Regions from separate parts of the Mesorhizobium sp. CO1-1-11 genome, predicted to be linked through region 3. Evidence: predicted binding sites of a transcription regulator. Region 3 holds the regulator's gene; each other region holds the start of a gene.
What was found. The regulator PhoB, encoded in region 3, activates phosphate uptake and scavenging genes when phosphate is short. The targets are predictions, from matches to a motif close to TGTCATNNANCTGTCAT.
Positions count from the first base shown of each region.

Region 1: the regulator PhoB is predicted to act here: its motif matches at 4,471-4,487, upstream of LB554_RS16885 (acid phosphatase).
Region 2: the regulator PhoB is predicted to act here: its motif matches at 2,581-2,597, upstream of LB554_RS14345 (ceramide glucosyltransferase).

Region 1 is NZ_JAIUHE010000013.1:61,416-71,246, reverse strand. It holds gene guaD (guanine deaminase) at 1-250, opposite strand, end outside; gene LB554_RS16905 (uracil-xanthine permease family protein) at 387-1,721, shown strand; gene LB554_RS16900 (MaoC family dehydratase) at 1,874-2,341, shown strand; gene LB554_RS16895 (MaoC family dehydratase) at 2,338-2,796, shown strand; gene LB554_RS16890 (adenine phosphoribosyltransferase) at 2,955-3,500, opposite strand; gene LB554_RS16885 (acid phosphatase) at 3,731-4,426, opposite strand; gene LB554_RS16880 (cytochrome c1) at 4,710-5,582, opposite strand; gene LB554_RS16875 (cytochrome b) at 5,610-6,911, opposite strand; gene petA (ubiquinol-cytochrome c reductase iron-sulfur subunit) at 6,928-7,488, opposite strand; gene LB554_RS16865 (cupin domain-containing protein) at 7,804-8,148, shown strand; gene LB554_RS16860 (DUF6665 family protein) at 8,166-8,477, opposite strand; gene LB554_RS16855 (GNAT family N-acetyltransferase) at 8,479-8,970, opposite strand; gene LB554_RS16850 (ABC transporter ATP-binding protein) at 8,975-9,831, opposite strand, start outside.
Region 2 is NZ_JAIUHE010000011.1:1,431-11,261, forward strand. It holds SAM riboswitch at 1-52, shown strand, start outside; gene LB554_RS14340 (O-succinylhomoserine sulfhydrylase) at 109-1,299, shown strand; gene LB554_RS14345 (ceramide glucosyltransferase) at 1,330-2,481, opposite strand; gene apaG (Co2+/Mg2+ efflux protein ApaG) at 2,701-3,093, shown strand; gene LB554_RS14355 (Hsp33 family molecular chaperone) at 3,168-4,199, opposite strand; gene argF (ornithine carbamoyltransferase) at 4,347-5,258, opposite strand; gene LB554_RS14365 (aspartate aminotransferase family protein) at 5,275-6,474, opposite strand; gene LB554_RS14370 (GcrA family cell cycle regulator) at 6,831-7,349, shown strand; gene LB554_RS14375 (magnesium and cobalt transport protein CorA) at 7,421-8,428, opposite strand; gene phoU (phosphate signaling complex protein PhoU) at 8,526-9,251, opposite strand; gene LB554_RS14385 (ATP-binding protein) at 9,366-9,831, opposite strand, start outside.
Region 3 is NZ_JAIUHE010000020.1:4,335-14,165, forward strand. It holds gene xylF (D-xylose ABC transporter substrate-binding protein) at 93-1,133, opposite strand; gene LB554_RS22230 (ROK family protein) at 1,398-2,633, shown strand; gene phoB (phosphate regulon transcriptional regulator PhoB) at 2,636-3,325, opposite strand; gene phoU (phosphate signaling complex protein PhoU) at 3,345-4,052, opposite strand; gene pstB (phosphate ABC transporter ATP-binding protein PstB) at 4,078-4,881, opposite strand; gene pstA (phosphate ABC transporter permease PstA) at 4,878-5,729, opposite strand; gene pstC (phosphate ABC transporter permease subunit PstC) at 5,733-6,716, opposite strand; gene pstS (phosphate ABC transporter substrate-binding protein PstS) at 6,783-7,838, opposite strand; gene LB554_RS22265 (PAS domain-containing protein) at 8,369-9,831, opposite strand, start outside.

The sequences.
Region 1 (9,831 bases), on a different contig from region 3:
ATTGCGGCGCATGAATGTGCAGGTCGACGAGCCCCGGCAGCAGGAACTGCCCCTCGCCAAGTTTCACCAGCCTGCCCGCCCGGCGGGCATCGCTTATCGTGGCCGTGTATTCCGGGTGGCCGGGCGCCAGGATCTCGGCGATGCGCCCCTGTGCATCGACGCAGAACAGGTGCTCCTCCAGCACCTCCAGCCTGCCGCGCTCAGGCGTATGGAAGGCGGTGCCGAGCAGCACGAAAGGATCTGCCGTCATATCGTCGCTCCGGTGCTGCTGGCGGGCGGGGCTGCCAATGCGTGGCCTAGAAGAAAACAGTTGGCAAACATTTCCGCCGCTGTCCTTTGCCGCCGACTGATCCCATGATCGGCCGGGGATTTCCAGAGGGGACATCATGGAACGCGTTGCGCCAGAAATCAGTTTGATCGCCCAGCCGGACGATCCGTTGCCCCTGGGCAAGGCCGCCCTGCTCGGCCTCCAGCACGTGCTGGCTATGGACGTCTATATCGTGCCGTTCATCATCGCGTCGGTGCTTGCCTTCAGCGTCGGCGACGCCGGCGCCTTCATCCAGTCGGCCTTCGTGGCGGCAGGCATCGCAACCCTGATCCAGTCGCAGTTGCTGATGCGGCTGCCCGTCGTCCAGGGACCGTCCTTCGTCCCGATCGGCGCGGTGCTGGCGATTGCCTTTGGCGCCGGCGGCGGCCTGCCGGGCCTGTCGGCCGTGATCGGCGCACTCATTCCGGGCGCCATACTGGTCATGCTTCTGGGATCGCCGACAAAGCTCTTCCACCGCCTCGTCAACCGCTTCGTGCCGTCCATCGTCGGCGGCGCCATCATCATCGTCGTCGGCGTCGCGCTGATGCCGGTGGCACTGAAGGAGAGCGTCTTCGCTGTCCACGGCACCGCCACCGTCGGCGGCAACATCGTCCTCGCCTTCGTCGCCGCGGCGGTGCTTGTCGGCTGCATGCTGATCGGCATGGCGCTTGGCGCGAAAGGCGCATGGCTGCGCCTGCTGTCCGTGATCATCGCGCTTGTGGCTGGCAGCGTGGCCGCCGCCTTCATGGGCCAGCTCGACATGACGGGCGTTTCCGCCGCGACCTGGTTTTCCATGCCGCGCATCGCCTTCCTCAATCTCGATGTCACCTTCTCCTGGTCGGCGACGCTGACCATGCTGATCGTCTACATCGTCGTCCTGGCCGAAACCACCGGCACCTGGTTCGCGGTCGGTGCCGTCATCGACAAGCCGCTCTCGGACGAGCAGCTCGACCGGGGCGCCACGGGCGAAGGCCTTGGCTGCCTGATCAGCGCGCTGCTGTGCAGCACGCCGGTCACCGGCTATTCGTCCAACGCCGGCATCATCGCCATCACCGGCATCGCCAGCCGTGCCGCCTTCGGGGCGGCCGGCATCTTCCTGGTGCTGTTCGGGCTGATCGGCAAGCTTTCGGCGGTCATCGCCTCAATCCCGGGGCCGGTCATCGGCGGCGTCTTCGGAGTGCTTTGCGTCGTCATCGCCATGAACGGTTTTCGGGTGGTGCGCGGGACGCCGCTGACCGAACGCAACATGCTGGTCATCGGCCTGCCCATCCTGATGGCGCTGTTCGCCACGCTGGTACCGCCGGATTTCGTCAAGACGCTGCCCGATATCGTGCAGTACATTCTGGGCTCATCCATCGCCTTCGGCGCCGTCTGGGCGATTGTCCTGCACCAGATCCTGCCGAACGCCCGCTAGGCGATCGGAGGCGCCGCGGCTGGCCCCTACTGCCGCCGCGGGCCCGATCGCGCCGGCTGGCTCACCAGAAAGGGCTTGACCAAATCGCCCGCGGCCTGCATCCGGGTTTGCCGATCCATACGGATCGCGCGTTCTGCAAGGGATGCCAGACCATGACCGGCAAGACATGGGCCTATGAGGACTTCGTCGAGGGGATCTCGTTCGATCTCGGCACCAAACAGGTGAGCGCGGCCGAAATCATCGAGTTCGCCAGCGAGTTCGATGCCCAGCCGATGCATCTCGACGAGGAGGCCGGCAAGGCGAGTATCCTGGGCGGCCTCTCGGCTTCAGGCTGGCACACCTGCGCCATGTTCATGCGCATGCTGTGCGATGCCTTCCTGCTGGACTCCACCTGCCAGGGCGCACCAGGAGTCGATCAGGTCAAATGGAAGAAGCCGGTGCTCGCCGGCGATACGCTGCGGGGCAGCCTGGTGGTTCTGGCCAGGCGCCTGTCGAAATCGAAGCCGCAACTCGGCTTCGTGACCATGCGCAGCGAACTGGTCAACCAGCGCGGCGAAAGCGTCTTCGAGCTCGAGAACTCCGTCATGTTCCTGACGCGCGACGCGGGGAATGCGGCATGACGCTCGACGAATTCTTCCGCATCGGCACCACGGTGACGCTGGGCTCGCACAGATTCGAGCCCGAGGCGATCAAGGCGTTCGCCCGCAAATACGACCCGCAGATCTTTCACATCGACGAAGAGGCCGCGAAGAAGAGCGTGCTCGGCGGCCTCTGCGCCTCCGGCTGGCATACCGCCGCCACCTGGATGAAGCTGAACCTGGAGAGCCGCCTGGACGCCGAAGGCTGGGACGGCCCGGTGCCCGAATTCGGCCCCTCGCCCGGATTCAAGAACCTGAAGTGGCTGAAGCCCGTCTTTGCCGGGCAAACCATCACCTTCACGCGCACGGCGCTGTCCCACCGCCCCATCGCGTCCCGCCCCGGCTGGCGGTTGCTGGCGCTGCTCTGCGAGGCCACTGATTCGACCGGCGGCAAGGTGCTGGAGTTCGAAAGCGCGGTGCTGGTGAAGGTGGAGTAGTCTCTTCCTTCGCCCCGTTTATGGCGTGGCCGAAGGCGGATGAGGGCGGCACCCGCGCTGGTTGTCGTGTTGCCTCCCTGCCCTTCGCTATCGCTCCGGGCGTTCGAGATCTTTGAAAGGTCCACTGGACCTTTCAATTTGCCTTCGGCAAACCGGTCTCAAACCCCCTCGAACCCGATCAGCGTTCGCACCGGCACGCCGAGCGCTTCGAGCTTGGCGCGCCCGCCTAAATCCGGCAGGTCGATGACGAAACAGGCGGCGAGAATGTCGGCGCCGATCTGGCGCAGCAGCTTGACCGCCGCTTCAGCCGTGCCGCCGGTGGCGATCAGATCGTCGACCAGGATCACCTTCTCGCCGGGCGCGACGCCGTCCTTGTGCATCTCCATCTCGTCCAGCCCGTATTCCAGGCTGTAGGCGACGCGCACGGTCTCATAAGGCAGCTTGCCCTTCTTGCGGATCGGCACGAAGCCGGCCGAGAGCTGGTGGGCAACGGCGCCGCCCAGGATGAAGCCGCGCGCTTCGATGCCGGCGATCTTGTCGATCTTCTGCCCGGCATAGGGATGCACCAGCTCGTCGATGGCGCGGCGGAAGGCGCGCGCATTGCCGAGCAGCGTGGTGATGTCGCGAAACAGGATGCCGGGCTTGGGATAGTCCGGGATGGTACGGATCGAGGCCAGCAGCGTGTCTTCGAGAGAAGGTTTCATGAAGCGGCTCCGAATGATCCGGCTGACAAAGTGAAACGGCGCGGGGCCGATCGTAACCCGGCGCGACCGACAACGGCTAGCGCGATGTGGCGACCGAGACAAGCGCATCCGGCAAAGGAATTGACTACGGGCTGGGAGCAACCACAGGCGATTTTCCTCCTGTTGGGCGCAGCCACGAAAAAGGGGCGCCCGAAGGCGCCCCGCTCGAACGGATGGCTATCGGCCAAATCCTACATGCCGAGATCGGAACGAAGCTCCGCCCTGGCCACATCGTACTCGGCCTTGAAGTCATCCCGGTTGAGCAGGACGGCGGCAATGACGCTGCCGGAAATCTTGCCCATCTCGACGTCGGACGGATAGTGGATGCCGCCGACGATGCGGTTGTGGGCGAACTCGGCCGCGCGCGCCATGATCTCAGCACGCCTTTCCGGAACCATGTCGGACAGGATGATGCCCATCATCGTGCCGACGGTCGCATGGCCGGACGGCCAGGAACCGGAGCTCGACAGCTTGACCACCGGCTTGACGAGATCGCTGAGCTGGTGCGGACGCAGGCGCTTCCAGACATCCTTGGCCGGATCGACGACGGCGCCTTCGGTCTCCACCACGCGATCGAAGAAGGCGCTGAATTTCGGCAGCTTGTCCTTGTTGAAATTCGGCCCCATGACATCGGCGAAACGCCAGACGTTTTCCTCGGCGTCGGCGATGGCGCGGGCTTCCATCTCGGGTGTGCGCGTGACCTGCATGGTCAGCACTTCGCCAAGCTCGGCCTTGGTCTCAGCCGAATCATTGGCCGGCGGCGGCGGCAGGATCATCGTCAGGTCGACATCCTTGTTGGTGATGAATGGTTTTGCGTCTTCGGCGCGGGCCGCGGAACCAACGACGAGCAGCAGCAGGCCTGCCGCAAGCGATGCGTATCTTTTCATGAGCGTGATCCTTTGATGAGAGCGCCGCAGGATCGCGATGTGTGGTGACGGCCATGTGACACCGCCGAGACGTGGAGGCGCAATCCACTCAAAAAGCAGAAAGGGCGCCTCGCGGCGCCCCATGTTGTGCACTGAACGACCCAAGGCCTTTTGAGATTCAGATCAGGCTGAATCGAAAACGATGGTTTCCGAGAACCGGAGCGGAGCGTACTTGAAGTACGTGAGCACCGGAAGCGCAGGAAGCCATCGTTTGCAGACCGGCCTCACCTGAAGATCAACAGGCCTAGTGCGCGACGGCTTCCCACACCTTGCGCTTGGTCAGGTAGACCAGGGCGCCGAACAGAAGCAGGAACACCAGCACGCGGAAGCCCATCTTCTTGCGGTCTTCCATGTGCGGCTCGGCAGCCCATGTCAGGAAGGCAGCCACGTCGCGGGAATACTGGTCGATGGTCTGCGGCGAACCGTCGTCATAGGTGACCTGGCCGTCGGAGAGCGGCTTGGGCATCTTCAGCGACACGCCGGACATGAAGTACGGGTTGTAGTGTGTGCCTTCGGGGATGACCATGCCGGCGGGCGGCGTCTGGTCGTAGCCGGTCAAGAGCGAATGGATGTAGTCGGGACCACCGGCATCATACTGGGTGAAGATATCGAAGACGAACTGCGGGAAGCCGCGCTCGACGCCGCGCGCCTTGGCCAGCAACGACATATCCGGCGGCGCCGCGCCGCCATTGGAGGCAGCGGCGGCTTCCTCATTGGCGAACGGTGCCGGGAAATGGTCGGACGGCTTGCCGGGACGGTCGAACATGTCGCCGGCATCGTTGGGACCGTCATGGATGGTGTATTCGGCTGACAGCGTCTTGATCTGCGCGTCGCTGTAGCCGAGGTCCGAAAGCGTGCGGAACGCCACCAGGTTCATCGAATGGCAGGCCGAGCAGACTTCCTTGTAGACCTTCAGGCCGCGCTGCAACTGCGCCTTGTCATAGGTGCCGAACGGGCCGGTGAAGCTCCAGCTCATTTCCTTCGGCTCGTTGATCGGGAAATGCGTCGGTGCCGCCGCGTTGTGCGCCTCTTCGGCCGCGAACGCGCAAGTGCCTGCAACTCCGGTGCCGGCGGCCACGAGGCCGACCAGCGCAAGCGAAGTGAGAATCTTTTTCATGCCAAATCCCCTTAGATTCTCTACCGCTCAGCCCTTGGTCTCAGGTGCTGCCGTGGCGCCCGCCGGATGTCCGCTGCCACCCTTGTTCTTTTCGAGCACCGCCTCGGTGATCGAGTTCGGCAGCCTGCGGGGTGTCTCGATCAAGCCGAGCACCGGCAGCGCGATCAGGAAGAAGGCGAAGTAGAACAGCGTCGCCATCTGCGCCATGAACACATAGCTGCCTTCCGCCGGCTGCGAGCCCAGCCAGCCCAGCAGGATGGCATCGGCCACGAACAGCCAGAAAAACAGCTTGTACCAGGGCCGGTAGACCGCCGAGCGCACCTTGGAGGTGTCGAGCCACGGCACCAGGAACAGCATGACGATGGCGCCGAACATGCACAGCACGCCGCCGAGCTTGGAATTGATCGGCCCGATGTTGAACGTGATGGCGCGCAGGATTGCGTAGAACGGCAGGAAGTACCATTCCGGGACGATATGGGCCGGCGTCTTAAGCGGGTTGGCGACCGTGTAGTTGTCCGGATGGCCGAGATAGTTCGGCAGGTAGAAGACGAAGTAGGCGAAGACGAACAGGAACACGATCATGCCGAACGCGTCCTTGATGGTCGCGTAGGGCGTGAAGGCCACGGTATCTGTCTTCGACTTGACCTCGATGCCGGTCGGGTTCGACTGGCCGACGACATGCAGCGCCCAGACATGCAGAACGACGACGCCGGCAATCATGAACGGCAGCAGGTAATGCAGGGCGAAGAAGCGGTTCAGCGTCGGATTGTCGACGGCGAAGCCGCCGAGCAGGAGCTGCTGGATCCAGTCGCCAACCAGCGGAATGGCGCTGAAGAAGCCGGTGATGACAGTGGCGCCCCAGAAGCTCATCTGCCCCCATGGCAGCACATAGCCCATGAAGCCGGTCGCCATCATCAGGAGGTAGATGATGCAGCCGAGGATCCACAGCAGCTCGCGCGGCGCCTTGTAGGAGCCGTAATAAAGACCGCGGAAGATATGCAGGTAGACAGCGATGAAGAAGAACGAGGCGCCGTTGGCGTGCATGTAGCGCAGCAGCCATCCGGAATTCACGTCGCGCATGATCTTTTCGACCGAACCGAAGGCGAGATTGGTGTCGGCCGTATAGTGCATGGCCAGCACGATGCCGGTCAGGATCTGCGCCACCAGCATGATCGCCAGGATGCCGCCGAAGGTCCACATATAGTTCAAGTTGCGCGGCACCGGATAGGCGATGAAGCTGTCATAGACCATCCTGGGCAGCGGCATGCGGGCGTCGAACCAGCGTTCGATACCGGTCTTCGGCGTGTAGGTCGAGTGTCCCTCGCTCATCGAAATATCCCCTGCCTCAACCGATAAGGAGTTTGGTGTCGGAAACGAATTTGAATACCGGAATCGCCATGTTCTCCGGCGCCGGGCCTTTGCGGATGCGGCCGGCCGTGTCGTATTGCGAACCGTGGCACGGGCAGAACCAGCCGCCGAAATCGCCTTCCTGGCCGAGCGGGATGCAGCCCAGATGGGTGCAGACCTGAACCATCACCATCCAGGCTTCCTTGCCTGGCGTGGTGCGGTTGGCGTCGGTCGCCGGCGCATCGGACGGCAAATTGGCGTTGCGGGCGATCGGATCCTTGAGATCGGAGAGGCTGACGGCCTCGCCGTCCTTCATTTCCTTCTCGGTCCGGTTGCGCACCACGACCGGCTTGCCGCGCCACTTGACGATCAGCGAGCTGCCAGGCGTCAGCGAGGAGACATCGACCTCGACCGACGCGAGCGCCAGCGTCGAGGCATCAGGGCGCATCTGGTCGATGAACGGCCAGGCCACGGCACCGGCGCCGACCACGGCGGCCATGCCGGTGGCGACGTAGAGAAAATCTCGACGATTGGGATCGTGGATGTCGGTTGCGCTCACGGGTGCCTGATCCTTTCGCCTCTTCCGCGCCGGTGGCCGAGCCTTGTTCCCCGCTCAATCACGCCAACCCGACAGCGCATGGCGAACAGGCTAGCGAATTCCTCCGGCATTTGGACTTCGGTTTATGCGTGAAGCCCGTTTTTGTCCAGACGGGTGAAGGCACAAGGGCAGATTGTCGCGGGGACAAAATCCCCTCGTGTCCGGCGGGACGGCGAATGGCTACAAAGGGCGGCTAAACAACCGGGAAATATCAGCAAAATCCAAGGCTCCGGCTTGCCTCGACACAGGGCGCCGGTGTGATCTATCCTCCTTCGCATGGCGCACGTCATCGATCGCGAGCAATGGGCTGTTCGTTCCCACCACTGGAAGGGCGAACTGCAGTGCGGTGCCTACGGCTCAAACTCCTGCCTGATCTTCAATCACCTGCCCGATGTCGGCGGCGGCCCGCGGCTGCACGCCCATCCCTATGCGGAGATCTTCATCATCCGCCAGGGAACCGGCCTCTTCACGGTCGGTGACCAGGAAATCGAGGCTTCGGCGGGGCAGATCCTGATCGTGCCGCCCAACACGCCGCACAAGTTCACCAATCTCGGTCCCGGTCCGCTGGAAACGACCGACATTCACGAAAACGGCAGCTTCATCACCGAATGGCTGGAGTGATTCCTAAAAAACTGATTTTACGCGGCGCCCAGCCTCACTAGAACCGCCCTGGGGATATTGTATTCGCGGATCACGGCGTCATGCTTGCGAAGGCCGCACAGTTCGCGCTGGATGAAATAGGCGTGAACGGCCACGGCAGCCTCCTTGAGCAGACGGGGGCGCAACTCATCGTCCCCGTTATCGCGCAACCGCGCCAAGGTTTCTTCCACGCGCTGGCCGGCCCGCCCGAGCGCCGCCGCCTTCTCTGCCAGGATTTCATGGCCAAGCGCGTCGAAGGCCGCATCGGCGGCCGACGTGCCGGCAAGATGGGATGGCGGACGCAAGGACATTTCAGTTCCCTTTCCTGAACACCATGCGATGGGTGACGAATTCTTCGCCCTCCACGGGCTGAAAACCAAGCCGTTCATAGAAAGCGAAGGCTTCTGGCGGCGCGCGGGTGTTCAACACGGTGAAATACTGGCGGGCTCGGTCGATCACGATCTCGACCAGCGTTCGGCCAAGGCCGGCGCGACGGTGACGCGCGCTGACGAACAGGTGGCGGACCCGGCCGTGGTCCCTGCCCTCGAAATAGGGATCGATGTTCAGCCCGCAGACACCGGCGAGTTCGGCGCCATGCCAGGCTCCGAACAGCGCCTCGCCCCGCTTCAGGAACTTGTTGCGGCCGCTTGCCCAGCCATCGCCCAGACGCACCAGCATCCAGTAGCCTTCCAGCCGGCTCTCTTCCTTCAGCATGTCGAAGGCCGCCACGGTTGGCCGCAAACGCTTGAGCGTGTAGCCGATCTCTGGGCCGATCTCCGGACTGAGCTCTGCCGATCCACCCACGCGCCTACTCCGCCGGCCGCGTCTCTTCCAGCACGCTTTCCTCGTGATAGAGGAACCCGCCGGACTGGCGCTTCCACAGCCGGGCATAAAGCCCGTCGAGCGCCACCAGTTCGTCATGTGTGCCTTGCTCGACGATGCGGCCGCCGTCGAGCACCACCAGGCGGTCAAGTGCCGCGATCGTCGACAGCCGGTGGGCAATCGCGATCACGGTCTTGTTCTCCATCAGCCGCGTCAGATTCTCCTGGATCGCCGCCTCGATGTCGGAATCGAGCGCCGACGTCGCCTCGTCGAGGATCAGGACCGGCGCGTCCTTGAGGAAGACGCGGGCGATCGCCACGCGCTGACGCTGACCGCCCGACAGCTTGACGCCGCGCTCGCCGACAAAGGCTTCGTAGCCCTGGCGGTCCCTGTTGTCGCGCAAAGTCAGGATGAATTCATGGGCCTCGGCTTTTTTCGCCGCCGCGATGACCTGCGCGTCGGTTGCGTCGGGCATGCCGAGCTTGATGTTGTCACGCAGCGAACGGTGGAACAGGGCCGTGTCCTGGCTGACGACGCCGATATTGGCGCGCAGCGAATCCTGCGTTACACCAGAGACGTCCTGGCCGTCGATGGTGATCTGGCCGCTTTCGAGATCGTAGAGGCGCAGGATAAGGTTCGCCAGCGTCGTCTTGCCGGCGCCCGAAGGCCCGACGAGCCCGACCTTCTCACCCGGCTTGACGATAAGGTTGATGCCGTTCAGAACCCCAAACCCCTTGCCGTAGTGGAACTCGACATTTTTTACGTCGATGCGCCCACCCGCCACGACCAGTTCCCCGGCGTCCGGTGCATCGGTCAGGCCGAGCGGCTGCGAGATCAGCGCCT
Region 2 (9,831 bases), on a different contig from region 3:
TCGGCTTGCAGCCACGTTAAACAAGTCGCTAAAGGACCGTCGGGCCGCAAGGCCGTATGGACCGGTTGCGACTTTCGCGGCCGGTTTTTTTGTGTCTGGAACAAAGCGATGAGCACCAAGAAGCGCAACTGGAAACCTCAGACGGCACTCGTGCATGGCGGAACCCTGCGTTCCGGCTTCGGCGAAACCTCCGAGGCGATGTACCTGACCCAGGGCTATGTCTATCAGACGGCGCAGGCCGCCGAGGCCCGCTTCAAGGGCGAAGAGCCTGGTTTCATCTATTCGCGCTACGCCAACCCGACCGTCGACATGTTCGAAAAGCGCATGTGCGCGCTTGAAGGCGCCGAAGACGCGCGCGCCACGGCGTCGGGCATGGCGGCGGTGACGGCTGCCCTTCTGTGCAGCGTCAAGGCCGGCGACCACATCGTGGCCGCGCGCGCGCTGTTCGGCTCCTGCCGCTGGGTGGTCGAGACGCTGGCGCCGCGCTATGGCATCGAGGCGACCTTGGTCGACGGCACCGAGATCGCCAATTGGGAAAAGGCGGTCAGGCCGAACACCAAGCTGTTCTTCCTGGAAAGCCCGACCAACCCGACGCTCGAGGTCGTCGACATCGCCGCCGTCGCCTCGCTTGCCAATTCGATCGGCGCGCGGCTGGTCGTCGACAATGTCTTTGCCACGCCGCTGCAACAGAAGCCGTTGCAGCTTGGTGCGCACATCGTCGTCTACTCGGCCACGAAGCACATTGACGGCCAGGGCCGCTGCCTGGGCGGCGTCATCCTGTCGGACAAGAAGTGGATTGACGAGAACCTGCACGACTATTTCCGCCACACCGGTCCCAGCCTGTCGCCGTTCAACGCCTGGACGCTGCTGAAGGGCCTGGAAACCTTGCCGCTGCGCGTGCGCCAGCAGACCGAGAGCGCCGGCAGGATCGCCGACTTCCTGGCCGGGCAGCCGCAGATCGCCCGCGTCATCTATCCCGGCCGCGCCGACCACCCGCAGGCCGATATCGTCAAGAAGCAGATGTCGGGTGGCTCGACGCTGATCTGCCTCGACGTCAAGGGCGGCAAGCCGGCGGCCTTCGCCCTGCAGAACGCCCTCGACATCGTGCTGATCTCGAACAATCTGGGCGATGCCAAGAGCCTGATCACCCATCCGGCGACGACCACCCACAAGAACCTCAGCGATGAGGCCCGCGCCGAACTCGGCATCGGGCCCGGTACGCTCAGGCTGTCGGTCGGCCTGGAGGATACGGACGATCTGCTGGAAGATATCGCGCAAGCCTTGAAGGCCGCCAAATAGGTTTCGTCCAGGCAGCGTCGTCAGCAGCGATCAAGCGCTCGATGGCGTCTCCTCCAGTTCCGCCGTCTTGGTGCGGATGGTCATGGCGTTGCCGCGCCAGTCGACGGCGCCGCCGAGCCAGCCGCGCGCCCAGATGGCCGGGAGCATGACGTCCCGCGCGACCGTCGCCGCGATCATGCGCGTCGAGACGTGCCAACCCTTGGCCAGGGCCAGAGCGCATTCCGGAAGATAGAACGCCGCCAGCACGGCAATCGCGGTCGCCCAGAGACTAATGCCGGCGCTCGCCGCGGCAATCAGCGCAAGAACCAGCGGGACCGCCGCACCAGTCAGGATCTCGGGCGCGAAGAACAGCGGGAAAGTGACGCGGCGCAGGCGCGCCCAGCGGGCCTGGCGCGACCAGATCTCGCCAAACGTGCGCTGGCCGAGCGGCTGCTCGAAGGGGGCGGCAACGAGGTTGACACGCAGGCCGAGGCCGTTCACCAGCTTGGTCGCGGCGGCGTCCTCGGCGATCTCGGCGGCCAGCGCGCGTATGCCGCCATTGGCGTCCAGCATCGGCTTGTTCCACAGCATGCTCTTGCCCTGCGCGAAGCCGAGGCCGAGCGCCGCGCCGGCATACTGCCAGCGGGCCTGCAATGTGTTGAGGAAGGCGCATTCGACGTCGGCCCAGAAACCATCTGGCCTGGAGCCGATCGGCGTCGAGCAGACAAGGCCGGTACCGTGCTGCCACGCCGCCATCATGTGCTCGACATAGTCCCTCGGCATCAGAACGTTGGAATCGGCAAGAATGACCCAGTCGTGGCGCGCCGCTTCCCAGCCTTTGACGCAGTTGTTGAGCTTTGGATTGGCACTGACACGGTCGTCGCCGATCAACAGCCGGGCCGGCACCTGCGGAAACCGGGCAATCGCCCTGTTTATCAGTTTGACCACCGGGTCGTCGGCATGGGCGACGCAGAAGATCAGTTCGTAGCGTGGCCAGTCGAGCGCGAAGGCGCGTTCCAGCGTCTCATGTGTGAATGGCTCGACGCCGCGCGACGGGACGACAATCGACACCGCCGGCGATCTGCCCGCCGGCGGGGCAATCGTGGTGCGCCGTTTCAGCTGTGAAGCGGCAAGCAGGATGCTGGCAGCGTTTGAGAGGATGAGTGCGGTCGAAAGCGAGGCGGATATGAGAGTGAGTTCCATCGAGATCTGGTCACTCCGGAAGTCGGCCCGCGTCGCGGCCGTTTTCAACAGTTCGACAGAGGGCCGAGTCGCCCGGTTCGCGCACACCACCATTGTCGTGTGTCACTTAAATGACATTCTTTGCCGGCACCTGCGTTTCAATCCCAGGCGCGACAAGACGCGCACGTTGACCTGCTCACCGCGAGCGTCGAAAGTCGTCGGATTGTTTTGGAGCCGCTCATGTACCGCGCCGTGACGCGCAACATCGAAGTGCAGGTCAGGCCGTTCTATCTGGAGGATCGTTCAGATCCCCAGGAGAACCGCTACGTCTGGGGCTATCAGATAACGATCGACAACCAGTCTGACGAGTTCGTGCAGCTTCTGTCGCGCTATTGGCACATCACCGATGGTGCCGGCCGGGTCGAGGAGGTCCGCGGGCCGGGCGTTGTCGGCGACCAGCCGGAACTCAATCCCGGCGACAGCTATCAGTACACGTCCGGCTGCCCGCTCTCGACACCCTCCGGGATCATGGTCGGACGCTACACGATGCGCAACAAGCGCGGCGAGACGTTCGACATCGCCATCCCGGCCTTCTCGCTCGATCTGCCGGGGACAAGGCGCACGGTGAACTGAGGGCCGACGGTCGCGTCGCCCCTCATCCGCCCTTCGGGCACCTTCTCCCCGCGGAACGGAGAGAAGGAAAGGCTTTACTGAGCCGCAAACTCGGCTGGATCGAAGTCGTACTGCGTCGAGCAGAATTCGCAGGCGACATGGATGCCGCCATCCTCGGTGCTGTCCTTGATCTCCTGCGCTGAGAAGCCTTCGAGGATGCCACGGATCTTGTCGCGGGAGCATGAGCACTGGTCGGCCACGGGAACGCCGCCGAAGACGCGCACGCCATGCTCATGGAACAGACGATAGAGCAGCCGCTCGGCGCCGATGGTCGGGTCGATCAATTCGGTCGGCTCGATGGTGCCGAGCAAGGCCAGGAGTTCCTGCCAGGAATTATCGGCCGGATCGTGGACTCCCTCGCGCGGATCGCCGTCCCCACCCGGCAGGTCCGGAATGCGCATGCGCTCGGGCGATTGCGGCAGGAACTGCGCCAGGATGCCGCCGGCGCGCCATTGCTCGCGCGCGCCGCCGATCCCGGGCGTCAGCAGCTTGGCGACCGAGAGCCTGATATCGGTCGGGATCTGTTCCGACTGACGGAAATAGGTGCGCGCCGCGTCTTCCAGCGTTTCGCCGTCGAGTTGGACGATGCCTTGGTAGCGCTGAGTATGGGCGCCCTGGTCGATGGTCAGCGCCAGCACGCCGCTGCCAAGCAGCGTCTGCTGGGACGTCTCGCCTGCCGCGACCAGTGCTTCGAGCCGATCCGCATCGAAGCGTGCATAGGCACGCAGTGCCGAGGGCGTGGAGAAGTCCGCGACCAGCATGTCGACAGGCCCGTCGGTGCGGGTCTGCAGGATGAACTTGCCTTCGAATTTGAGCGAGGTGCCGAGCAGAACGGTCAGCACACAGGCTTCCGCCAGCAGGCGGGCGACCGGCTCGGGATAATCGTGGCGGCCAAGGATGGCGTCGAGCATCGGCCCAAGCTGGACCGTGCGGCCGCGCACGTCGAGCGGACCGACCTCGAAGGGAACGACGTGATCGTCGCCGGCGTAGCCGAACTCGCCGAGTTTGGGGTGATGTTCAGTCACTTGATGGCTTTCCAACATGACAAAGCTCCAGGGCGCGGCCATGCGGCCCTGGTGGGCACATGCGTCCAAACGCGCTTGATTTGCGTGATGCGGCGCAGATAGGCATCGCGCCGCCGCAGATCAAGCGCCTGGGCATTTCAGGCGCCTGGGCATTTCGGGCGCCCAAGACACTTCAAGCACCAAGACACTCTAAGCACCGAGGCACCAGGCAAGCACTGCCTTCTGGGCATGGAGCCGGTTCTCGGCCTCGTCGAAGACCACCGAATGCGGCCCGTCGATGACCTCGTCGGTCACTTCCTCGCCGCGATGGGCCGGCAGGCAGTGCATGAACAATGCATCCGGCTTGGCCTTGGCCATCAGCGCCGCGTTGACCTGATAGGGCGAGAAGACATTGTGCCCGCGAGCACGGTGTTCCTGTCCCATCGACACCCAGCAATCGGTGACGATGCAGTCGGCCTGGTCGACGGCTTCCTCGGGCGAGCGGGTGAAATGCAGCTTGCCGCCATGCGCCTTGGACCAGTCGACATGCTTCTGCGCCGGTTCGCTGCCTTCGGGCACGGCGACGTTGAGATTGAATCGGAACCGTGCCGAGGCCTCGAGCAGCGAGTGCAGCACATTGTTGCCGTCGCCGGTCCAGGCAATCGTCTTGCCGGCCACCGGACCGCGGTGCTCCTCGAAAGTCATGATGTCGGCCATCAGCTGGCAAGGGTGGGTGTCGTCGGTCAGGCCGTTGATCACCGGAACGGTAGCATTCTCGGTCAGCTCCAGCAGCCGCTCATGAGAGGTGGTGCGGATCATGATCGCATCGACATAGCGCGACAGCACCTTGGCGGTGTCGGCGATCGTCTCGGAGCGGCCGAGCTGCATCTCGGTGCCGGTCAGCATGATGGTCTCGCCGCCGAGCTGGCGCATGCCGACGTCGAAAGAAACGCGCGTGCGCGTCGACGGCTTGTCGAAGATCATGGCCAGCACCTTGCCTTCGAGCGGCTTGCTCCGCTCGCCGGCCTTGAGACGCGCCTTTCGCGTCACCGCATCATCCAGCATGAAGCGCAGATCGCCTTCGGAAACGGTGGAAAGATCGGTGAAATGGCGAACTGACATCAGGAATGGTTCCGGATTACTTCGCGGCGGCGGAGGCGATCGCCTCCGACAGGCCCTTGGCGCCGGCGCGGATGCGGTTGAGCGCTTCGTGAATCTCGGCGTCGGTGACGGTGAGCGGTGGCAGCAGGCGAATGACGTTGTCGCCGGCCGGAACGGCCAGCAAATGCTGGTCGCGCAGCGCCATGTTCACCTTGCCGTTGGGCATCGCGCATTTGAGGCCGAGCATCAGCCCGGTGCCCCTGATATCCTCGACAATTTCGGGGAATTCGTCGGCTATCGAGGCTAGCCCCTGCTTCATCAGCAGCGCCTTGCGCTGGACATCCTCCAGGAAGCCGTCTTCCAGCACGACGTCGAGCACGGCGTTGCCGACCGCCATTGCCAGCGGATTGCCGCCGAATGTGGTGCCGTGCACGCCAGCGGTCATGCCGACGGCCGCCTCGTCGGTGGCAAGGCAGGCGCCCATCGGGAAGCCGCCGCCAATGCCCTTGGCGATTGCCATGATGTCGGGCGTCACCGCGGACCACTCATGCGCGAACAGCTTGCCGGTACGGCCAATGCCGCATTGGACCTCGTCGTATATCAACAACAGGCCGTGCTGTTCGCAGAGCTGCCGCAGCCGCTTGAGCGACTGTGTCGGTACCGGGCGGATACCGCCCTCGCCTTGCACCGGCTCGATCAGGATCGCGGCGGTCTCGGGCGTGATCGCCTTCTCGGCGGCATCGATGTCGTCGAAGCCAACCTGGTCGAAGCCTTCGACCTTGGGTCCGAAGCCTTCGAGATATTTGTACTGGCCGCCTGCCGCGATGGTCGCCAGCGTGCGGCCATGGAAGGCGCCCTCGAAGGTGATGATGCGGAAGCGCTCGGGATTGCCCTTGACGAAATGGTAGCGCCGCGCCGTCTTGATCGCGCATTCCAGCGCCTCGGCGCCGGAATTGGTGAAGAACACCTTGTCGGCGAAGGTGGCATCGACCAGCCGCTCGCCAAGCCTGCTCTGCCCCGGGATTTCATAGAGATTGGAGACGTGCCAGAGTTTCGCCGCCTGCTCGGTGAGGGCCGCGACCAGGTGCGGATGGCCATGGCCAAGCGAATTGACCGCGATGCCGCCGGCGAAATCGAGATATCGCTCGCCCTTGTCGGTGACCAGCCAAGTGCCTTCCCCATGGTCGAAGGCCAGGGGTGCGCGAGCAAAGGTCTCGTAAAGCGCCGAACCGCTCATTATATGCGTCTCCGGTACCGGAAAATCAAAAAAGCCGCCAAAGCGGCGGCCTTCTGCGGCTTATCGTGTTTTTCGGCCATGAAGTCAACGAAAACGTCGCGTAGTGGCGCGCGGCAAGCCCCCCGACGCAACGCCGGCTCATGAGCGACCGGGCAAGTTGGGGAAAACCGAAAAAACCGATTCGTGTTGCACTTGGGACTCTTGTCACCGAGTCAGCGCATAGAGTAGTTGTAGTCAAGAAATAACTAGATTTCGTGCGGCGGACCTAATCACCAGATATATGTGGTGTCTGCCCTAGCAGTGGTGCTGGGTCGGGAATGGATTCTGATTGCCGCACGCTTATGAGGAGCGCGGTCATGAACTGGACTGACGAGCGGGTAGAACTCTTGAGAAAACTGTGGTCGGAGGGTCTGAGCGCAAGCCAGATTGCTGCGCAGCTTGGAGGGGTCAGCCGCAATGCCGTCATCGGCAAGGTGCACCGGCTGAAGCTGTCGGGTCGCGGTCGCGCAACGGCGACGCCGGCACGCCAGAAGAAGGCGACGCAGGGATCGACCGTCCAGAAATCGGTGGCGCGCGCCGCAAGCACGGCACGCCACGTCACGACTTCGATCGGCGCGACGGCCCTTCAGACGCAATTCGACGCCGAACCGGTGGCGCGGCACTACATCCGTCCGGTCGAGAACGTCGTGGTGCCGATCTCACGGCATCTGCAGCTCGTCGAACTGACCGAGCGCACCTGCAAATGGCCGAACGGCGATCCACTTTCGGAGGACTTCAATTTCTGCGGCAACGAAGCCGCTGAAACTGGTCCCTACTGTAAATACCATGCCCGCGTGGCGTTCCAGCCGGCGGCGGAGCGGCGGCGGAATAGATAAGCGGTGAGTACTGAGTAGTGAGGAAACAAGCGCTCCCACCAACCACTACTGACTACTGACTACCGACTTCCTCACAGCCAGCCGTTCTTCCTGAAGCGCCAATAAAGGAAGCAGCAGATAAGCGCGATGGTGGCCAGCACCATCGGATAGCCATATGCCATCTTCAGCTCCGGCATGTCGGTAAAGTTCATGCCGTAGATGCCGGCGAATGCGGTTGGCACGGCCAGGATGGCCGCCCATGAGGCGAGTTTCTTGGAGATCGCCGTTTCCTGGCTTTGACCGACCAGAAGACTGGCTTCGAAGGCAAAGGCCAGCACCTCGCGCAGACTGTCGATCTTCTCCTGGACAGTACGGATGTGGTCCGTCACGTCGCGGAACAGCGGGTGCATGGCCGAATGGATCTGCGGCAGGTCGGCGCTGGTCAGCCGGCGACAGACTTCCACCAAGGGCAATGCCGCGTTGCGCAGGCGCAGGAGGTCGCGGCGCAGCATGTAGAGGCGTTCGATATCGGGTCCGGTCATCGGCTTCAACAGGACCTTGTCCTCGATCGCCTCGACCTCGTCCTCGATCTGCTCGAGCACGGGCATGTAATTGTCGACGATGAAGTCGAGAATGGCATAGAGGACGAAGTCCTCCCCCTTGGCCAGCGAGTGCGGGCAGCTTTCCCAGTGCTGCCGCACGGCGGCATAGGATGTCGAAGGACCGTGCCTGACGCTGACGATATAGCCTGAGCCGACAAACAGATGTGTCTCGCCGAAGGTGACGCGCCCGTCGATCAGCTGCGCCGTGCGGGCGACGATGAACAGCGCATCGCCATATTGCTCGATCTTTGGCCGCTGGTGCGGATGCTCGGCATCCTCGATCGCCAGTTCATGCAGATGAAACTGCGCCTTGACGCGCAGCAGGAGGTCGCGGTCAGGCTCAAGCAGCCCGATCCAGACGACATGTCCCGATTTCTTGGCCCATTCGCCGGCTTCCTCGATCGGAATATCGGCGATACGGCGCCCGGCGGTATAGACGCCGCAGGCGATGATGCCCGATGTCGGCGGCGAGGCCTTGAACTCCCGGACATATTCCATCGCAGCCTCCCGAAAGCGTTGCCTTCCCTGGGGAACCAGCAAGCTTATCTCGGGATAGTCTACCGCAATATGATCAAGCGTTCGAGAGGATGTGCGTTCACTTCACCGGCAGCGCCTCGGGGAGGCCGATCTTGTCGGTCTTGTCGCCTTTCGGCCGGTCGGCGGGCATCTGGTCGCCGGTGACGATGTAATAGATGGTCTCGGCGATGTTGGTGGCGTGATCGCCGATCCGCTCGATATTCTTGGCGCAGAACAGCAGATGCGTACAGGGCGTGATGTTGCGCGGATCTTCCATCATGTAGGTCAGCAATTCGCGAAACAGCGACGTGTACATGGCATCGATCTGGTCGTCACGGTCGCGCACGAAGCCGATCTTGTCGACCGAGCGCGACGCATAGACGTCGAGGACTTCCTTCAGCTGGGTCAGCGCCAAATTGGCCAGAGCCTCCAGGCCGCGAAACAGGCTGGTCGGCTGCCGGCCGTCGGTAACGGCAACCACCCGCTTGGCGACGTTCTTGCCGAGGTCGCCGACGCGCTCGAGGTCGGCCGAAATGCGGATGGCGCCGACGATCTCGCGCAGGTCAGTCGCCATCGGCTGACGCCTGGCGATGATGATGATCGCCTTGTCGTCGATCTCACGCTGTCCCTCGTCCAGGACGGCGTCGTCGCGAATGACCTTCTGGGCCAGCCCCGGATCGGCATTGACCAGGGCGGCGACCGCCTGCTCGACCATGCGCTCGGCGTGCCCACCCATCGCGGCGATGCGCTTCGAAAGATATTTCAGTTCCTCGTCATAGGCGCTGACAATGTGAACGGACTGCATGGATGAAATGCCTTCCCACGGGATCTTGTCTTTGAGTCGTTTCCTCGAATCCCCGCTGATACGCTAACGGGATGACAGAAAAAAGAAACGGCCCCGTGGAAAACTAGGGCAGTATCAGTGCGCCGGCAAATGGACCGAGAAGGCGGCGCCCTTGCCGACCTCGGACCTGATCGTCAGCCTGGCGTTGTGACGTGTCAGGATGTGCTTGACGATCGACAGGCCAAGCCCCGTGCCCTTCTGGGTCCGGCTGGTCTCGACATCGATACGATAGAAGCGCTCGGTGATGCGCGGTATGTGCTCCTCGGGGATGCCGGGACCAAAATCCCTGATGGTGACGTCGATGCCGGGTTCGGAACCATCATCGCCGCGCGCGATCGACACCACGACACGACCGCCCGACTGGCCGTATTTGCAGGCATTTTCCAAAAGGTTCTCGAACACCTGGAACAGCTCGTCGCGATCGCCCGGCACATCGAGCGGCCCCTTGGCGAAATCGCGCTCGATGGCGACATTGTTTTCGCGGGCGAGCGGGCCGAGCGAATCGATGACGCTGTCGACGGTCTGGCGCAGATCGACTTCG
Region 3 (9,831 bases):
GGAATTGCGAAAACAAGGAAATTGGAACGGCCAGTGTTCAGAACACTGACCGTTCCACGCCGCGGCGCTTCCGACTGTTCAGGCGATCAAGCTCAGTTGCAGGCCGCGACGCTGCCCGCGGCAACGCCCGTGCAGACTTCGTCCTTCTTGATCCAGCCGGCGTCGATGACGAGGTTGAGATTGTCCTTGGTGATGGCCACCGGGGTCAGGAACAGCGACTTTACGGTGTTGCCGCCAGGCGTCGTGAAGTCCTTCACGCCGGCGATGTCGGTCATCTTCTTGCCGTCGGCGAGTTGCGAGGCGATCTCGGCGGCGTTCTTGCCGAGTTCGCGCGCGTCCTTCCACACCGACACGGTCTGGGTGCCGAGCGCGATGCGGTTGAGCGCGGCGTGGTCGCCGTCCTGACCGGAGACCGGCACGGTGCCGGCGAGCCCCTGCGCCGTCAGCGCCGCGACCACACCGCCGGCGGTGCCGTCATTGGCGGCGACCACGGCGTCGACCTTGTTGTCGTTGGCGGTGAGGAACTGTTCCATGTTCTTCTGGGCGTTGGCGGGCAGCCAGCCGTCCGTATAGGCTTCGCCGACATTCTTGATCTTGCCGCTGTCTATTGCCGCTTTCAGCACTTCCATAGAGCCCGAGAACAGGAAGTCGGCATTCGGATCGGCGCCCGAGCCCTTGATGAAGACGTAATTGCCCTCAGGCTTCACCTTGAACACTTCGCGGGCCTGCATGCGGCCGACTTCCTTGTTGTCGAAGGTCAGGTAGAAGACGTCCTTGTTCTCGATGAGGCGGTCATAGCCGACGACCGGAATGCCCTCGTCGAGCGCCTTCTGTACCGCCGGGCCGATGGCCGACGCGTCCTGCGCCAGGATGATCAGCGAATTGGCACCCTGCGAAATCAGGCTCTCGACATCGGTCAGCTGCTTGCCGGGATTGGACTGCGCGTCGGCGGAAATGTACTTGTCGCCCGCGGCCTCGATGGCCTTCCTCATGGCCGCCTCGTCGGTCTTCCAGCGCTCCTCCTGGAAGTTGGACCACGAAACGCCGATGACCTTGCCCTTCGCCTGCGCGACCGACGCCAGCGTCAGCGACATGGCGACACCCGCCAGAATGGCGACTGTGAATCTCTTCATGATATCCTCCCTGCGCCCGCGTGTGGCGCGACCAAACTGGCCCTAAGGCCGGCACAAAGGCCCTATTTTTTCGAGCCTCGAAAAAACACTCGTCCATCGCCGGAACACTGTCAACATCGATTCTGACGGATTTTGAGGTGCCGGAAGCCTTTTTTCGAGCCCCGCAATAAATAAATGACAGCCCCAGCCGCTTCTGCCAGTATTCGGCCCGTTGCCGGAGGTGTTCGAGGGGGCGTCAAGAACCGCGGCGACGGGGAGGAAATCATGTCGGTCGGAATCCGCCACGACGATCTGCGCCGGCGCAACCGCGCAATGGTGATTGGAGCCGTGCGCCGGGGTGGCCAGCCCTCGCGCACCGAGATCGCCGCCACCACCGCCCTGAGCCACTCGACCATATCGGCGATATCAGCCGACCTGATCGGCGAAGGTATCCTGAGCGAAGGCAAGCCGAACGAGGCCGGCTCACTGAAACGCGGCCGGCCGCAGGTGGGCCTTTGTCTCAACCCCGAGGCCGCGGCGGTCATGACCGTGGTGCTGTCGCTGAATTTCCTCTCCGTCGCCGTCATCGACTACGCCGGCCAGGTGATATCGGAGGAGCAGCGCCGGCTGGACACGCTGACCATGTCGCGCGAGGCGCTGATCGGCGAATGCGTGGCCATCGTCCGCCGCCGCCTCGAGGATCCCGACCTTGACGTCGCCAGCATCGCCCGCATCGCGCTGGCGATCCAGGGCATCACCGACACCGAGGCGCGCGCCATGCTGTGGTCGCCGATCACGCCACAGACGGACATTGCCTTCGCCGACATACTCGAAGCCGAATTCGGCATCCCCGCCACCATGGAGAACGACTGCAACATGATGGCGGTGGCGCTGCGCTGGCGCGACCCCGAGCGCTACCGCGACGACTTCATCGCCATCCTGCTCTCGCACGGCATCGGCATGGGCCTGGTGCTGAAGGGCGATCTGTTCACCGGCACCCATTCCTCCGGCGGCGAGTTCGGCCACATGATCCATCGCCCGGGCGGCGCGCTCTGCCGCTGCGGGCGGCGCGGCTGCGTCGAGGCCTATGCCGGCAACTATGCCATCTGGCGTAATGCAGGACAGATGGGTGAGGACGCCAAACCGGTCGACGTCAGCGACGCCGACATGCGCGCATTGGCGGCCACGGCGCGCGAAAGAGACGGACCGGAGCGCGAGGCCTATCGCAAGGCCGGCGAGGCTCTGGGCTATGGCCTTGGCAGCCTGTTCGCGCTGATAGACCCGGCGCCCGTTGCGATGGTCGGCGTCAGCGCCGCCGCCTTCGACCTGATCGAGCCGGCCCTGCGCGAGGCCATCGCCCAGACCGCCGGCGGCCAGCATTCGAAATCGATTTCCTTCGATACAGAGCCGAACGAATTGCCGCTGATCCGCGAGGGCTGCGCCATGCGCGCGCTCACCTTCGTCGACCAGGAGATCTTCGCGCCGGGCGTGCAGGTGAGATCCGGCAAGAACGTGGCCTGATCTCAATCCTCGCGGATTGCGTAGCCCGCGCCACGGATGGTGCGTATCACATCGGGCATGCGGCCATTGTTGACCGCCTTGCGCAGGCGGCCGACATGCACATCCACAGTGCGCTCGTCGATGTAGATCGTCTCGCCCCAGACATTATCGAGCAACTGGCTGCGCGAGAACACGCGGCCAGGATGGCGCATCATGAATTCGAGTAGCCGGAACTCGGTCGGTCCGAGCCGGATCTCGCTCTTCTTGCGATAGACCCGGTGCGATTCGCGGTCGAGCACGATGTCGCCGACCTTGAGCACGCTGGACAGCACTTCCGGTTTGGCGCGGCGCAGCAGCGCCTTGACCCGGGCCATGAATTCTGGCGTCGAGAACGGCTTGACCAGATAGTCGTCGGCGCCGGTCGAGAGGCCGCGCACGCGATCGCTCTCCTCGCCGCGCGCCGTCAGCATGATGATCGGCAATCGCTCCGTCTCGGGCCGCATGCGCAGGCGCCGACAGAGTTCGATGCCGGAAACCGCCGGCACCATCCAGTCGAGCACCAGCAGGTCGGGCACGTTTTCCTGGAGGCGGATCTCGGCTTCGTCGCCGCGTGTCACCACCTCGACCTGGTAACCCTCGGATTCCAGATTGTAGCGGAGGAGCACGCCCAGCGGCTCCTCGTCCTCCACCACCATGATGCGTGGCGCGATCATCGATCGATCATCCCTGCCATCAAGCCGCAGGCATCGACAGCGCCGTCTCGTCCTGCTTCGGACGGTTGGCGGGCAATTGCGTGCCGGTCAGCACATAATACGCATTCTCGGCGATGTTGGTCACATGGTCGCCGATGCGTTCGAGATTCTTGGCGCAGAACAAAAGATGCGTGCAAGCCGTGATGTTGCGGGGATCCTCCATCATGTAGGTCAGGAGTTCGCGGAACACCGAGGTGTATTTGACGTCGATGCGTTCGTCGTCATTCCTGAGCTTGGCGAGGGCGGCGGCATCGCCGGCCGCATATTCCTCGACCACGCCCTGCACCTGGATCAGCACCAGCTGCGCCATGGAGTCGATGGAATGCGACAGGTCGCGCGGCGTGGCGGTGAGGCCGACGGAGCCGACGCGCTTGGCGATGTTCTTGGCAAGGTCGCCGATGCGTTCGAGATCGCCCGCCATGCGGATCGAGCCGACGACATGACGCAGATCGTCGGCCATCGGTTGGCGCTTGGCGATCAGGGTGATGGCGCGATCATCGAGTTCGCGCTGGCGTGCGTCCATGATGGCGTCGTCGGAGACGACGCGCTGTGCCAGCGCATTGTCGGAATTCAGCAGCGCCTTGGTGGCGCCGCCGACCATCGTGCCGGCGAGATCGCCCATGTCGCTGATCAGCCTGCTGATCTGTCCGAGATCCTCGTCGAAGGCTGCGACTGTGTGTTCGGCCATGATCCTGGTCCTCGTATGCGTGAGATCAGCCGAAGCGGCCGGTGATATAGTCCTGCGTGCGCTTCTCGCGAGGCGACGTGAAGATCTTCTCGGTCTTGTCGAATTCGACCAGCTCGCCAAGATACATGAAAGCCGTCTGCTTCGAGACGCGCGCGGCCTGCTGCATGTTGTGGGTGACGATGACGATCGTGTAGTCGGCCTGCAACTCGTCGATCAATTCCTCGATCTTGGCGGTCGACAATGGGTCGAGCGCCGAGGCCGGCTCGTCGAGAAGGATGACCTCCGGCTTCACCGCCACGGTGCGGGCGATGCAAAGCCGCTGCTGCTGGCCGCCCGACAGGCTGAGGCCGCTGGCGTTGAGCTTGTCCTTGACTTCGTTCCACAGCGCGGCGCGTTTCAACGCCTGCTCGACACGGCCGTCCATCTCGGCCTTGCCGATCTTCTCGTAGAGGCGGACGCCGAAGGCGATGTTCTCATAGATCGACATCGGGAACGGCGTCGGCTTCTGGAACACCATGCCGATCTTGGTGCGCAACAGGTTGAGGTCCTGCGAGCGGTCGAGAACGTTCTGGCCGTCGAGCAGCACCTGACCCTCGGCGGTCTGCTTGGGGTAGAGCTCGTAGATGCGGTTGAAGACGCGCAGCAGCGTCGACTTTCCGCAACCCGACGGTCCGATGAAGGCCGTCACGCTGCGCTCGGGCAGCGACAAGGTGATGTCCTTCAGCGCCTTCGACTGGCCGTAGTAGAAATTGAGGTTCTTGACCTCGATCTTCGCCTTGGCGGCTGCCTCGGCGGCAATCGTCATGTCTGGAGACAACATCTGGCTCATTTGTCCTCTCTGCGTCCGGTCAGGCTGCGCGCAAAGATGCTGAGCGCGAGAACCGTCAATGTGATTATGAGTGCGCCGGTCCAGGCCAGTTGCTGCCATTCCTCGTAGGGGCTGAGAGCGAACTGGAAAATGGTGACCGGCAGGCTGGCCATCGGCGCGTTGAGGTTGCTCGACCAGAACTGGTTGTTCAGCGCCGTGAAAAGAAGTGGCGCCGTCTCGCCGGAGATACGGGCGATCGACAGCAATATGCCGGTGACGATGCCGGACAGTGCCGCGCGGTAAGCGACTGACTTGATGACCACCCAGCGCGGTGCGCCGATCGCGGTGCCGGCTTCGCGCAAGGCGTTCGGCACCAGGTTGAGCATGTCCTCGGTGGTGCGCACGACCACGGGGATGACCAGGATGGCCAGCGCGACGGCGCCGGCGATGGCTGAGAAATGCCCCATCGGCCGCACCATCAATTCGTAGACGAACAGGCCGATGATGATCGACGGCGCCGACAGCAGGATGTCGTTGATGAACCGTACGACGGTGGTGAGCTTCGAGAAACGACCGTATTCGGCCATGTAGGTGCCGGCCAGGACACCGATCGGCGTGCCGACGATGACGGCGATGACGGTCATCACCACGCTGCCATAGATGGCGTTGAGCAGGCCGCCCGCATCGCCGGGGGGCGGCGTCATCTGCGTGAAGACATCAAGGGAGAGCCCGGCCGCGCCTTTGTAGACCAATGCGCCGAGGATCAGTGCCAGCCAGGCAAGCCCGATGCCCGCGGCGACGACGCACAGCGTCATCATCACCGAGTTTCTGGTCTTGCGGCGGCTGTGAAGCGACGAGGCTGTCGACATCGGTCAGGCTCCGGTGCGGGCGTCGATGCGCATCAGCATGTAGCGTGCGATGGCAAGGATGAGGAAGGTGATGACGAACAGGATCAGGCCGAGCGCCACAAGCGACGACGTGTAGAGATCGCCGACGGCTTCGGTGAATTCATTGGCGATGGTCGCGGAGATTGTCGTTGCCGGCGCGAACAGCGAGGTCGAGATGCGGTGCGCGTTGCCGATGACGAAGGTCACCGCCATGGTTTCGCCAAGCGCGCGGCCGAGGCCGAGCATGACGCCGCCCATGATGCCTATGCGGGTGTAGGGGATGACGACGCGGCGTGTCACCTCCCAGGTCGTGCAGCCAATGCCATAGGCGGACTCCTTCAGCACCGGCGGCACCGTGTCGAACACATCCTTGGTGATCGAGGTGATGAAGGGCAGCACCATGATGGCGAGGATCAGCGACGAGGTCAGCAGGCCGATGCCGTAGGGCGGACCGGCAAACAGGCTGCTAAGACCGGGAATGCCATGGAACACGCTGATGATGAATGGTTGCACTGTCGTCTGCAGGAACGGTGCCAGCACGAACAGGCCCCAGATGCCGTAGATGATCGAGGGGATGCCGGCCAGCAGTTCCACGGCCATGCCGATCGGGCGCCGGAGCGGACGCGGGCAAAGCTCGGTGAGAAAAATGGCGATGCCGATACCGAGCGGCACAGCGATCAGAATGGCGATGGCCGAAGTGATGATGGTGCCATAGATCGGCGCCAGGGCGCCGAATTTCTCGGTGACGGGATTCCAGCTCTCGGTGGTCAGAAAGGAGAAGCCGAAGGTCGACAGTGCCTGCCAGGAACCGGCGAACAGCGAGATAGCGACGCCGCCGAGCAGCACCAGCACGAGAATGGCGGCGGCGCGGGTCAGCCCATGGAAGATCGAATCGGTCAACGCGAACCGTCTGACGGTGGCTTCGCGTGAACCTCGAATGGCTGGCAAGGCTTCCTGGGCAGCGCTCATGTCAAGCTCGGCTCTTTGTGTTGATTGAAAAGGAGCGCCGCGGGGCGGCGCTCCTCCAGAAAGATATTACTCGCCGGCGTAGACGGGCTTGCCGTCGGCCTGGATGTCGGCCTTCCACGAAGCCTTGATCAGGTCGACGACGCTGTCGGGGATCGACACATAGTCGAGCGCCTTGGCGGTTTCCTTGCCGTCCTTGTAGGCCCAGGCAAAGAACTTGAGCGCTTCGCCGGTGGCCGCGGCATCGTCCGGGGTCTTGTGGATCAGCACCCAGGTCGAGGCAGCGATGGGCCAGGTGGCGTCGCCCGGCTCGTTGGTGATGATGACGTTGAAGTTCTTGGCGCCCTTGAAGTCGGCGTTCGAAGCAGCCGCGCCGAAGGATTCGAGCGACGGCTCGACGACCTTGCCGGCGGCGTTCAGCATCTTGGAGTAGGAGAGATTGTTCTGCTTGGCATAGGCATATTCGACATAGCCGATGCCGCCGTCGGTCTGCTTGACGGTGTTGGCAACGCCTTCGCTGCCCTTGGCGCCGACGCCGGTCGGCCACTCGACGGCCGTGTCCGAACCAACCTTGTCCTTCCAGTCGGGCGAGAGCTTCACGAGGTAGTCAGTGAAGTTGAAGGTCGTGCCCGAGCCGTCCGAACGATGAACGACGGCGATAGCGGTCGACGGCAGGGTGAGCGAGGGGTTCAGGGCCTTGATCGCGGCATCGTCCCAGGTGGTGATCGCGCCGAGATAGATCTGGGCCAGCGTCTTGCCGTCGAGGACGAGTTCGCCCGGCTTGATGCCCGTCAGGTTGACGATCGGCACGATGCCGCCCATCACCATCGGGAACTGCACGAGGCCGTTCTTTTCGAGATCGGCGTCGGACATCGGCTTGTCGGTGGCGCCGAAGGTCACGGTCTTGGCGATGACCTGCTTGATGCCGCCGCCCGAGCCGATCGACTGATAGTTGAGGCCGATGCCGGTGTCCTTCTTGTAGGTGTCGGCCCATTTGGCGAACACCGGATAGATGAAGGTCGAGCCGGCGCCGGAAAGGTCAGCTGCCATTGCTGCGGAAAGGGTGAGGGTGGACGCCGCAGCCATTGCAATCGCAACGGCCGCCGAGCGGATGAAATGTCTCATGTGGCCTGCTCCTGTTCGGAAGATGGTCTCTCGGCGCCACTTCTTGCCGGCGCCGCTGAGGCCAATAGCCTTCGATTATAACAGTCGCATGACAGTTTCATGTCAGCCCGGTAACGCGTTGCCGGCAACGCGAAAGACGCTGATCTCGGGCGCTCGCGGCGCGGTCCGAGTTTGCCGCCGGAATCAGGGGCTTGAGCCGTCCGACGGCTGGAATCACCACGGACTCGACCAGGCTTTCCCAAGTGAAGAAAATCCGGACGGGAGCGCGTTGCTCGCAGCCAGAGCGTGTCATGGCCGGGCCATCGCCAAAAACAGGTCCGTTGGGGTAGAGTGACACTGTTTCTTGCAGGCGGTCGCTGCTCCCGCCCGTAACTGAGAAGAGCGGAATTCAATTTCGCTATTGTTCCGGCTGGACGCCGCCTTTGATATGGCGCGATCGCACCATAGTCATTGCACGCAGCGGTAGCAGCGAATCTCCCGCTGATTCCTTGATTGCCTCGCCGGGTCCCGCAATCTAGGCGACGCGGGCTCTATCCCGCGTTGCGGTGGACCTGACGGCCGGCGCCGACCCAGCGCTCGACCTTCTCGAGCAGGGCCCTGGGGCTGATCGGCTTGGGCAGATAGTCGTCCATGCCTGCCTCCAGGCAGCGCTCGCGGTCGCCCTTGAGCGCATGCGCGGTGACGCCGACGATCGGCACATGCGTGCCGGTCTCCTGCTCCAGCAGGCGGATCGCGGCCGTCGCTTCGAGACCGCTCATCTCCGGCATCGAGACATCCATCAGGATCATGCACGGATTGAGCGTGCCGAAGGCGTCGAGCGCCTTGCGGCCATTGCCGACGATCTCGAAACCATAGCCGGTCTCGCCGAGGATTTGCGTGAACACCATCTGGTTCACCTCATTGTCCTCGGCCACCAGGATATCCAGCCTGTGCCCGCCGGCCGTCGCGGGCAACCTGGGGCGAACCTGTGGCGGCTGCAATTGCGCGCGCTGCTCGGATGGTGCCAGGGGCGGCGGCCGGGACGCCTCGGGCGCCTCGCCCGCGAGCGGTTGAACGGCGTGGCCGCTGGTGGCGTGGCGATGGCGCTGGATCGTCGCGACCAGCGTTTCCAGGAGCACCGAGGAGCGCGCCGGCTTGATCAGCTGGGCGTCGATGCCAAGATCGCGGTAGCTGGTGTTGGCAAGCGACTGGTCGACCGATGTCAGCATGATGATCGGTGTGTCCGCGAGGCCCTCGGTGTTGCGCACGATACGCGCCATTTCGGCGCCGCTCATTTCAGGCATCTGGTAGTCGAGCACGACGCAGTCGACCTTCACGCCATAAGCTGCCGCGGCGATCAGCACCTTGAGACCTTCGGCGCCGCTTTCGGCCGCGCAGGAATCGAACGTCCACGAGGTCATCTGCTCGGTCAGGATGGCGCGGTTGACGGCGTTGTCGTCGACGATCAGCACGCGTGCGCCCGTCACGTCCACCGGCGTGATGCGCTGCCCGCCCTGCTGCCCGGCCCCTGGCAGCGTCACCGTGAACCAGAAGGTCGACCCCTTGCCTTCGGCGCTCTCGACGCCAATGTCGCCGCCCATCAGGTCGACCAGCCGCGAGGTGATGGCAAGGCCAAGCCCGGTGCCCTCGTGGCGCCTTGTCGAGGACGTATCGACCTGGCTGAATTTCTCGAACACCAGTTTCAGTTTTTCCTCGGGGATGCCTATGCCGGTATCGGTGACCGAGATCGTCAGCCTGGTTCCCGTCGGAACCGGTTCGCCGGTCACGTCGACCAGCACGTGGCCTTCATCGGTGAACTTCACCGCATTGCCGAGCAGGTTGGTGACGATTTGCCGGATGCGGCCGACATCGCCGATGAACAGACTTTCGAGCCGTGGCTCGATGCGCACGATGAGCTCGAGATCCTTTTCCTTGGCCCGTGTCGATACCAGCGTCGCCACGTCCTCGATCGCCTCGGCGAGATTGAAGGGCGACGGGTCGAGCACCAGCTGGC